2 regions of the Microbulbifer variabilis genome follow, and region 1 is predicted to be linked to the other one. Evidence: predicted binding sites of a transcription regulator. Region 1 holds the regulator's gene; the other holds the start of a gene.

Region 1 (4,630 bases):
CAAAAACTGCGATCTCCAATAACTCGGCTGTGGCTGTCATCGGCATCCAATACAGGGGCGAAACTGAAATCCATCCCTACAGCCAATAACTCAGAGGCGAGCAACCAACCCACATCCTGCAACTGTACTGCTGAAGCCTGGGCGGACAGCTTTTGCATGGAAGGCAAACGCGTGAACCCCTCTCGAAAACGCTGTACTCGCCCACCCTCCTGATCAACAGCCAGCAGTATCTCTGGGCGCACAGATCGAATATCGGCAATCAGAGCTTGAATCTGATCGCGATCGCGATAATTGCGCGCAAAGAAAATCAAACCACCCACGAGCGGGTGGCGCAAAAGCTCACAATCCTCATCAGTGAGCTTCTGCCCTTCGATATCGATCATCACCGGTCCGAGTGATGCAGGCATATTCAGTTCCTCTAAGATTCACCAGCTGCGCAGTTTAACCGGACTCCACCTTTAGCATTGCCGAAGCGGCCGGCACAAGGCGCTCCAAAGTTTCCGGCAGGCTGCTCTGAGCACCAAAATCCTCTCTCAGGATAGCCTCTATGGCATCGTAGCTCGACAAGGTGAAAATAGTGGCCCCTAACATAAAATACAGGCGCCAGTAGAAAGTCACGGGATCAACCCCCGGTAAGGCCTCGGCCAATAGGCCTGCGAAGCGTCGGTAACTATCACCGTAACGAGACACTATAAAACGGCGTAAGTGCCCCTGAAACTGTGTATAAGCCAGTCCCAGCAGGCGCATAAAGCGCTGAGCATCCAGCCCAAGTTGGCCCAGACTGCCCAACCCAACTCGGTATAGGCTCTCCAACAACCCTTCAACCTTAAGTGGCTGGCCAGAAGCTATGCGTCGATCCAACTCTGCTTCCAGCGCATCGGTAAATGGTGTTAGGAAACGCTCAAAGACCGCCTGGATCAACTCTTTCTTAGAACCAAAGTGGTAATTGACCGCCGCCAGATTGACTCCGGCAGTACTCGTAATAGTCCTAAGGGATGTCTCGGTAAAGCCGCGCTCGGCAAAGAGCGCTTCGGCAGCATCCAAGATGCGGTTAACGGTATCCATCTGACTCATAGATATCAAACCACCATTTAAAACAGCTGTTTAATTTCGGCCAGAGTAGCACACTCCCAGCTCGCTGGCGGCTTATTGCACATACAGAAAGAACGGTTGTAGGGGGAAGTCCGACCTGGCGAATCCCCATAGGCGAAATTGGTTTGGTAAGTTGGCAGGATAAGATGTAATTACCGAAGCGACTGACCACTACCCTTCCCATAGGCCTTAGTGCATTCCACTGCGCGGGAAGAAAGATAGAGGTGCTAACTACTATTTAGGGACGAGGCACAGCCGTAGGCTTTGTATTTGGTCTCTACTTCCTGTATTCCTGTTTTTTCTGCCTCCCCTACTCCTCGCCCTATCCGATTGTTAATTAATAAAGAAAGTAACCTAGATATCTCGAAAACTCTTTAATCCCTGGCTCGCATATATTTCATAATCAAATCTGCAGCCTCTTCTACTGCATCCACCACATGAAACAGGTCTAGGTCAGCAGAGTCGATACAATTCCGTTCCAATACCGTATCTACCAGCCAATCGTACAGCCCTCCCCAATAACGCTTGCCCACCAAAACTATTGGGAATCGCCGTACTTTTTGAGTTTGTACTAATGTCAGCGCCTCAAATAATTCGTCCAGCGTGCCGTAGCCCCCGGGTAAACCCACAAAGCCCACGGCATGCTTCACAAACATAAATTTACGCACAAAGAAATAGCGAAAATTCAAACTGATATCTTGGTAAGGATTGGCTGCCTGCTCAAAAGGCAGCTCGATATTTAATCCGATTGAAGTACCAGGCTGCTCAAAAGCCCCACGATTACACGCCTCCATCAGACCCGGCCCGCCACCGGTCATCACAGGTATCCCCTCTGCTGCTAAAAGCTCCCCAAGCTTCACCCCTTGCTGATACTCCTGGCTATCTTCAGTGAAACGCGCACCGCCAAAAACTGTTACCGCCCCGTTAAGCGCAACCAAACGCTCAATTCCATCAACCAACTCAGATTGAATGCGCAGAACTCTCCAGGCTTCAGCCATTTTCGCATCAAGCATTATTATTCTCCCTTGCTGTCAGTTCTTTCAACTATTCGTTTCATTCCTTGTTTTCTTAAACAATGTAGCAGCTGGACTGCAGGCAGGTGCTCAGTTTGCGAGATCCTTAAATCTGTATATAATCCCAGCAACTGTATAAAAATACAGAAACGCTAGGTAAATCTATGACCAATCTCACCGCACGCCAGACTCAAGTATTAGAGCTGATAAAAGCCTACCTGGACGACACAGGTTACCCTCCCACCCGCGCAGAAATCGCCCAAGAGCTGGGCTTTCGCTCGCCCAACGCTGCAGAGGAACACCTCAAAGCACTGGCACGAAAAGGAGCCATTGAGATGGTTGCCGGTGCCTCCCGAGGTATTCGAATTCCCGACCACCAATCGGGACTTCCCATCGTGGGGCGTGTCGCCGCAGGCAACCCTATTCTGGCAGCCGAGCATATTGAGGATTATTGCGACCTGCCCGCCAGTTTCTTCCACCCACCGGCAGATTATTTATTGCGGGTACACGGCATGAGTATGCGAAATGCCGGCATTCTCGATGGGGACCTTCTGGCAGTACAGAAGACCGAGCAAATCAGAAACGGGCAGATTGTGGTTGCGCGGATTGATGATGAAGTAACCGTTAAACGCTTCCGCCGCAAAGGTAATCAGGCAACGGTACAACTCCTACCTGAAAACGAAGACTTTGATACCATCCAAGTAGATATGCGGGATAAGAACTTTGTGATCGAAGGATTAGCCGTAGGCGTTATTCGCCAAACTCCATGAGACTAAAAGATTTACCGCCAATCAAAAACAACAACAGCGGCTTCTAGCCGCTGTTGTTCCACTTAATTTTTCGCCTTTACCATAGATTAGTGAATCGTATGGTTAACCGGCATCGACTCTTCCTCTTCAAAGTAACCTGGCTCCAGGTCATCGAGATTTTGCACAGCTTCTATACCCGCCTCTAACATGGCCCGGGCTACTGCTACCTTGTGCTTTCGCAAAAATTGGAGACTCTCGGCTGAGAAACGAATACTCACCAGAGGGTCCTCCTCATGGCCGGCACGGCGCAGAGCCACATCGCCATTGGCCAACTCGATAATCTCATAAGTTTCGGAGGACATTTGCTTTCCCTTCACTGCACATCAGTTTGCGCCCAGTGTACCACAGGCAATTTAGAAGTTTCAGTGGGCGCAAAAAGATGAATAGAAAGGTAGCGGAGCCCTCTTAGCACTCCTCGAGATTGGCACGCTGTCTAAGTATCAGCTCACTGAGAGCTTTGTGCCATTTAAGCAGCGCTTCGAAAGAAAGCTCAATTGGTACTGTTCCGGCGATATTGTGGGTCGGAATAAGGTTGCCAGCTTGCCCCTTTTCCTCCGCTAATGTAGGCAGCCTCAGGAGCTGGTTCCACGCGCGTAATAATTCGCTAAGCCAACTCTCTGGCTCTGAGAGCAATAACTGCAGTTCACTTACTTCAAGGCTCGCTCTCCCCTGGCTGTGCAGGCTATCTAAAATAACCTGTACAGACTCTGGTTCAAAACTCAATTGCAGCTGATGTGACAGTTCAGCCAGGAAAGCCTGATAGGCTTTCCACAGCTGCAACAAAGCACCTTCTTCCAGGGCCATTCGCTGAATAGAAGAATCATAACTACTTGTGGCCAGCAGCTGGCTCTTACGCAATGCCGAAGTGACTAGGCCGGTATAGGGATTACTCATTTACTTTTTTGCCGCCGCTTTCTTAGCTGCCGGCTTTTTCTTGGCCGCCGCTTCGACTTTCCAGGCGCCATCCCGATAAAAAGCCTTCCAACCCGTGGCCTTTCCGTCCTCCTCGGACTGAACATACTGCTCTTGGGTCTTACGACTGAAGCGAACTACGGTATCGCGCCCCTGATCATCCTGTGAGGGGGCCGAGAACAAGAAGCTGTACTTAGGGTCAATCTCACTCTGGTGAGGCAGTAGCTCTTTTATCAGCGGGGCACGGGTCTCACGGTTTTTCGGAAACTGGCTGGCGGCAAGGAATAATCCGGAGGCACCATCGCGGAGAATGTAATGATCCTCAACCTTCAGGCAAGCCAACTCCGGCATAGGAACCGGATCCATTTTGGGTGGCGCCGGCTGGCCATTTTTCAACAGCTTGCGGGTGTTCTTACAGGCTTCGTTAGTACAACCAAAGTATTTACCAAAACGGCCTGACTTCAGCTGCATGTCGCTACCGCACTTGTCACACTCAATAATCGGACCGTCGTAGCCCTTAATTTTGAACGTGCCCTGCTCTACCTCGTAACCATTACAGTCCGGGTTATTACCGCAGATATGTAGCTTTCTCTGCTCATCGAGCAGATAACTATCCATCGCCGTGCCGCACTTGGGACACCGGCGCTTCTCCCGCAACTGGCGGGTTTCGGCATCTTCGTCCTTATCCGCGTCCACAGCCTCATCGCCAGAGACGAGATTCATCGTGTTGGTGCAGCGCTCCTTAGGAGGAAGCGCGTAACCGGAGCAGCCAAGGAATACACCGGTAGAGCCTGTGCGGATCTG
Region 2 (4,630 bases), 1.9 Mb from region 1:
GAGGCTGAGAGCGGCGATATTATTTTCTTCGGCGCGGATACCGCCAAAGTGGTCTCCGAAGCGCTGGGTGCGCTGCGCTGCAAGTTGGGTGAAGACCTCAATCTGTACACCAGTGAGTGGGCGCCCCTGTGGGTAGTGGCCTTCCCGATGTTCGAGGAAAATGAAGACGGCAGCCTCACCGCGTTGCACCATCCGTTTACTGCCCCTTCCTGTAGCCCCGAAGAGTTAGAGCAGAACCCACTGGGGGCGCTGTCGCGCGCCTACGATATGGTGCTGAATGGTACCGAGCTGGGTGGCGGTTCTGTGCGTATCCACGACCAGGCCATGCAGCAGGCGGTATTCCGTATTCTCGGTATCGATGAAGAAGAGCAGCGCGAGAAATTTGGCTTCCTGCTGGATGCTCTCAAGTATGGTGCGCCGCCCCATGGAGGCCTGGCCTTTGGTTTGGACCGCTTGGTAATGTTGATGACTGGCAGCGATTCTATTCGCGATGTGATTGCCTTCCCCAAAACCCAGAGTGCCGCCTGTGTCATGACGGATGCTCCGGGCACGGTGGATGCCAAGCAGTTGCGCGAGCTGAATATCCGCCTGCGCCAGAAAGAAGAAAAAATCAGCTGATTTTCCCCCGACGGGCCGGGCGAAGCGGGCCTGTCAAATCGTGGTGATGGGCATTTCGCTTCGCTTATTGGCCCATCCCTCGCACAGATTGAAGAGAGACGGAACATGGCCGGACATAGTAAATGGGCCAATATCAAGCACCGTAAAGCGGCTCAGGATGCCAAGCGCGGTAAGATCTTTACCAAGATCATTCGTGAGCTGACCGTAGCTGCCAAGGCGGGCCCCAACCCGGACGATAACCCGACATTGCGCGCGACTATCGACAAGGCTCTGGGCGCGAACATGAAGCGCGACACCATCGATAAAGCCATTGCCCGCGGCGCCGGCAATGCGGAGGGTGATAACTATGAAGCTGTGGTTTATGAAGGTTACGGTGTCGGCGGTGTCGCAGTACTGGTGGAGTGTCTGACCGACAACCGCAACCGTACAGTGGCCGAGGTTCGCCACGCTTTCTCCAAGCGCGGCGGCAACCTGGGTACCGATGGCTCCGTAAGTTATCTGTTCACCCGCAAAGGCCAGATGTTTTACGATATTGGCGTGGATGAAGACGCGCTGATGGAAGCGGCCCTGGAAGCGGGTGCTGAGGATATCGAAACCAACGATGATGGCAGCGTTGAGGTGACCACCGAATTCCAGGATTACCTCACGGTGAAAGATGCGTTGGTAGCTGCAGGCTTCACGCCGGACAGCGCCGAAATCGCCATGATTCCGTCCACCACTATCCCGTTGGATAAAGAGGGGGCAGAGAAGGTGTTGGCCCTGATCGAGATGCTGGAAGATCTCGACGATGTGCAAAATGTTTACACCAACGCGGATATTCCCGCAGAGGTGATGGAAGAGCTGGGCTGAGTCCCAGTTCAGACCGGGGCGGACGGTGTTTGCTCCGGTTTACCCTCATATCGCTTCAGCAGATAGCCACTTTTTCTATGCTGTCTGCGATCTCCCTTGACGCCTCGCTCCCACCTTGGGACACTCCCGCCACTATATAAACATACAGATATTTGGGGAACACCTCTTGACCCGAATCCTGGGTATTGACCCCGGCTCGCGTAAAACCGGCTATGGAATTATCGATGTAGAACGGGGTAAGGCCCGCTATGTGGCCAGTGGGGTAATTCGTATTCCCGAAGGCCCCCTACCTGAGCGCCTAAAGCTGATTTTCGACGCGGTTTCTCAGATCGCTCAGCAATACCAACCGGCGCAGATGGCAATTGAAAATGTATTTATGTCTAAGAGTGCGGGCTCAGCCCTGAAACTGGGCCAGGCGCGCGGTGCAGCCATAGTGGCCGGGGCCAATAGTGGTCTCGCTGTGGCTGAGTATGAGGCGCGCAAGGTCAAGCAGGCGGTGGTGGGCAGTGGTGCAGCCGATAAGCTGCAGGTGCAGCACATGGTCAAAACTTTGCTGTCACTACCGGGGACTCCCCAGGAGGACGCCGCCGATGCACTCGCCGTGGCTCTCTGCCATATGCACACGGAGCAGACCCTACTATTTACCGCCGGCGGAGCGCGCAGCCGCTTTCGCCGCGGTCGCCTCAGCGTTTAGAAAACTCTGCAGAACTTGGCCCTTATTGTGGGCAGCGATAGATAAACCTGGAACAACACATGATTGGAAGACTGAGTGGCAATCTGGCCGCGGTACAGCCCCCTTTGTTACTGATTGATGTGCAAGGGGTGGGCTACGAAGTACTCGCGCCTATGACCACAATTTTTGAATTGCCCGCCCTGGGACAGCCGGTTCAAGTACACACGCACTTGGCGGTTTCCGAAACGGCCCAGCAACTCTACGGCTTTATCCGCGACGCCGATCGCAAACTGTTCAGGACCCTGATTAAGGTCAGTGGTGTGGGCCCCAAGATGGCCCTGGCGATTTTATCCGGTCTCGATGGTGCGGCTTTGGCACGCTGTGTGGCTGAGGATAATGTTGCGGCACTGGTAAAGGTACCAGGCGTTGGCAAGAAGACGGCCGAGCGTTTGATTGTAGAGCTGCGCGATAAGTTGACCCCGGATTTCGGTGATTCCAACGATATTCCATTGATGGCGGCAGCCACAGCACCCAAGGTAGATCATACCGGCGAGGCGGAGAGCGCCCTGGTGGCCCTGGGTTACAAGCCCACTGAGGCCAGCAAAATGGTGGCCCGCGCGAGCAAGGAGCAGCCGGAAGCCGACAGTGCCACCCTTATCCGCCTGGCCCTAAAGGGCATGGCACCCGCCTAAACCGGGAGGCTTGGAGTTATTGCGATGATTGAAGCCGATCGTTTAGTAGCCCCCGAACCAGCGGGGCCCTCTGGGCAGGAAGAGCAGTACGACCGCGCTGTGCGCCCCAAAGCGCTGGCCGACTATGTGGGTCAGCCAGTGGTGCGCGAGCAGATGGAGATCTTTATTCAGGCGGCCAAACTGCGCAAAGAGGCCTTGGATCACACCTTGGTATTCGGTCCTCCAGGCCTGGGTAAAACCACCCTGGCCAATATTATTGCTGCAGAAATGGGGGTGGCGATCAAGACCACCTCGGGGCCAGTATTGGAAAAGGCCGGTGATCTGGCTGCGCTGATGACAAATCTGGAGCCGGGCGACGTGCTGTTTATCGATGAGATTCACAGGCTCAGCCCCCATGTAGAAGAGGTACTGTATCCGGCCATGGAGGATTACCAGCTGGATATTATGATCGGCGAGGGGCCGGCGGCGCGTTCAATCAAGTTGGATCTGCCACCCTTTACTCTGGTGGGGGCCACTACCAGAGCGGGCCTGCTCACCTCGCCCCTGCGCGATCGATTCGGCATAGTGCAGCGGCTGGAATTCTACAACGTGCAAGACCTCACCAGTATCGTGCGTCGCTCCGCTAGGTTGATGGGGGTTGAGATGGATGAAGGCGGAGCCTTACAAGTGGCGCGTCGCGCCCGCGGTACCCCGAGGATTGCCAATCGCCTGCTGCGCCGTGTGCGCGATTACGCAGATGTTAAGGGCGATGGTGCGGTGGATGCTGATATCGCCGATGCCGCTTTGAATATGCTCAATGTGGATGCAAAAGGCTTTGACTCTCTGGATCGACGTATGCTGTTGGCGATGATCGAGAAATTTGATGGTGGTCCAGTGGGGGTGGACAGTCTCGCCGCTGCTGTGAGCGAAGAGCGGGATACTCTGGAAGATGTATTGGAGCCCTACCTGATCCAGCAGGGCTATATTGCCCGGACACCCCGTGGGCGAGTAGTTACCGGGCTCGCCTATGAACATTTTGGCCTGCCTAAGCCGGATAAGGTCAGTTGATGATTCAGCACCTGGTACTTTTGGGTTGGGTGGCTGTGGAAGTGAGGGAAATTCAATGAAGGAAGCGTTCGGTATTCCTGTAAGGGTTTATATCGAAGATACCGATGCGGCCGGCATCGTGTATTACGTGAATTATTTGAAGTATATGGAGCGCGCGCGCACAGAACTGCTGCGCTCCCTCGGGTATGATAAGCCGGCGATGCCGCAGGAAGGTGTACTGTTGGTGGTACATTCCGCCGAGGTCCAGTACCGTCGTTCCGCCAGGCTCGATGATGCGTTGCGCGCCACGGCGGCGATTGGCAAACTGGGGCGTGCCGCAGTGACTTTTGAGCAAAAAATTTGGCGCGGCGATGAGCTAATTTGCGAAGGCGTGGTCAAAGTGGCCTGTGTCGCTGACGACAGCCGCAGGCCCTGTGCCCTGCCGGAACCTATTTATTCAGCATTAAAGGCAGTTATTTAAGAAGATGAACGCCGGTGAACAACTTTCTCTTTGGGGGCTAATTCAGAACGCCAGCCTGTTGGTACAGCTCGTCATGTTGCTGCTGTTACTGGCTTCTGTGGTGTCCTGGGTCATGATTATCCAGCGCGGGCTCTACTTATCCCAGGCCAAACGCGCGCTCAATAATTTTGAACGTCGTTTCTGGTCCGGTGCAGATCTGAACAAACTTTTTCGCGAGGGCAACGAGCGCGCCGAAAAAGGAAAGACCGATGGGGTCGAATCCCTGTTTCGCGCTGGCTTTACTGAGTTTAC

What was found. The regulator LexA, encoded in region 1, represses DNA repair genes until DNA is damaged. The targets are predictions, from matches to a motif close to ACTGTNTNTANANACAGT.
Region 2: a site for LexA is predicted at 1,599-1,616, ahead of ruvC (crossover junction endodeoxyribonuclease RuvC). Genes of this name have one in related genera too.

What each region holds. Positions count from the first base shown of each region.
Region 1 covers NZ_CP092418.1:2,762,933-2,767,562, forward strand. The annotation lists gene nagZ (beta-N-acetylhexosaminidase) at 1-407, opposite strand, end outside; gene MJO52_RS12340 (TetR/AcrR family transcriptional regulator) at 442-1,074, opposite strand; gene MJO52_RS12345 (TIGR00730 family Rossman fold protein) at 1,467-2,105, opposite strand; gene lexA (transcriptional repressor LexA) at 2,270-2,875, shown strand; gene MJO52_RS12355 (hypothetical protein) at 2,962-3,216, opposite strand; gene MJO52_RS12360 (DUF6586 family protein) at 3,320-3,808, opposite strand; gene topA (type I DNA topoisomerase) at 3,809-4,630, opposite strand, start outside.
Region 2 covers NZ_CP092418.1:822,275-826,904, forward strand. The annotation lists gene aspS (aspartate--tRNA ligase) at 1-618, shown strand, start outside; gene MJO52_RS03755 (YebC/PmpR family DNA-binding transcriptional regulator) at 724-1,467, shown strand; gene ruvC (crossover junction endodeoxyribonuclease RuvC) at 1,634-2,161, shown strand; gene ruvA (Holliday junction branch migration protein RuvA) at 2,221-2,832, shown strand; gene ruvB (Holliday junction branch migration DNA helicase RuvB) at 2,857-3,879, shown strand; gene ybgC (tol-pal system-associated acyl-CoA thioesterase) at 3,935-4,339, shown strand; gene tolQ (protein TolQ) at 4,344-4,630, shown strand, end outside.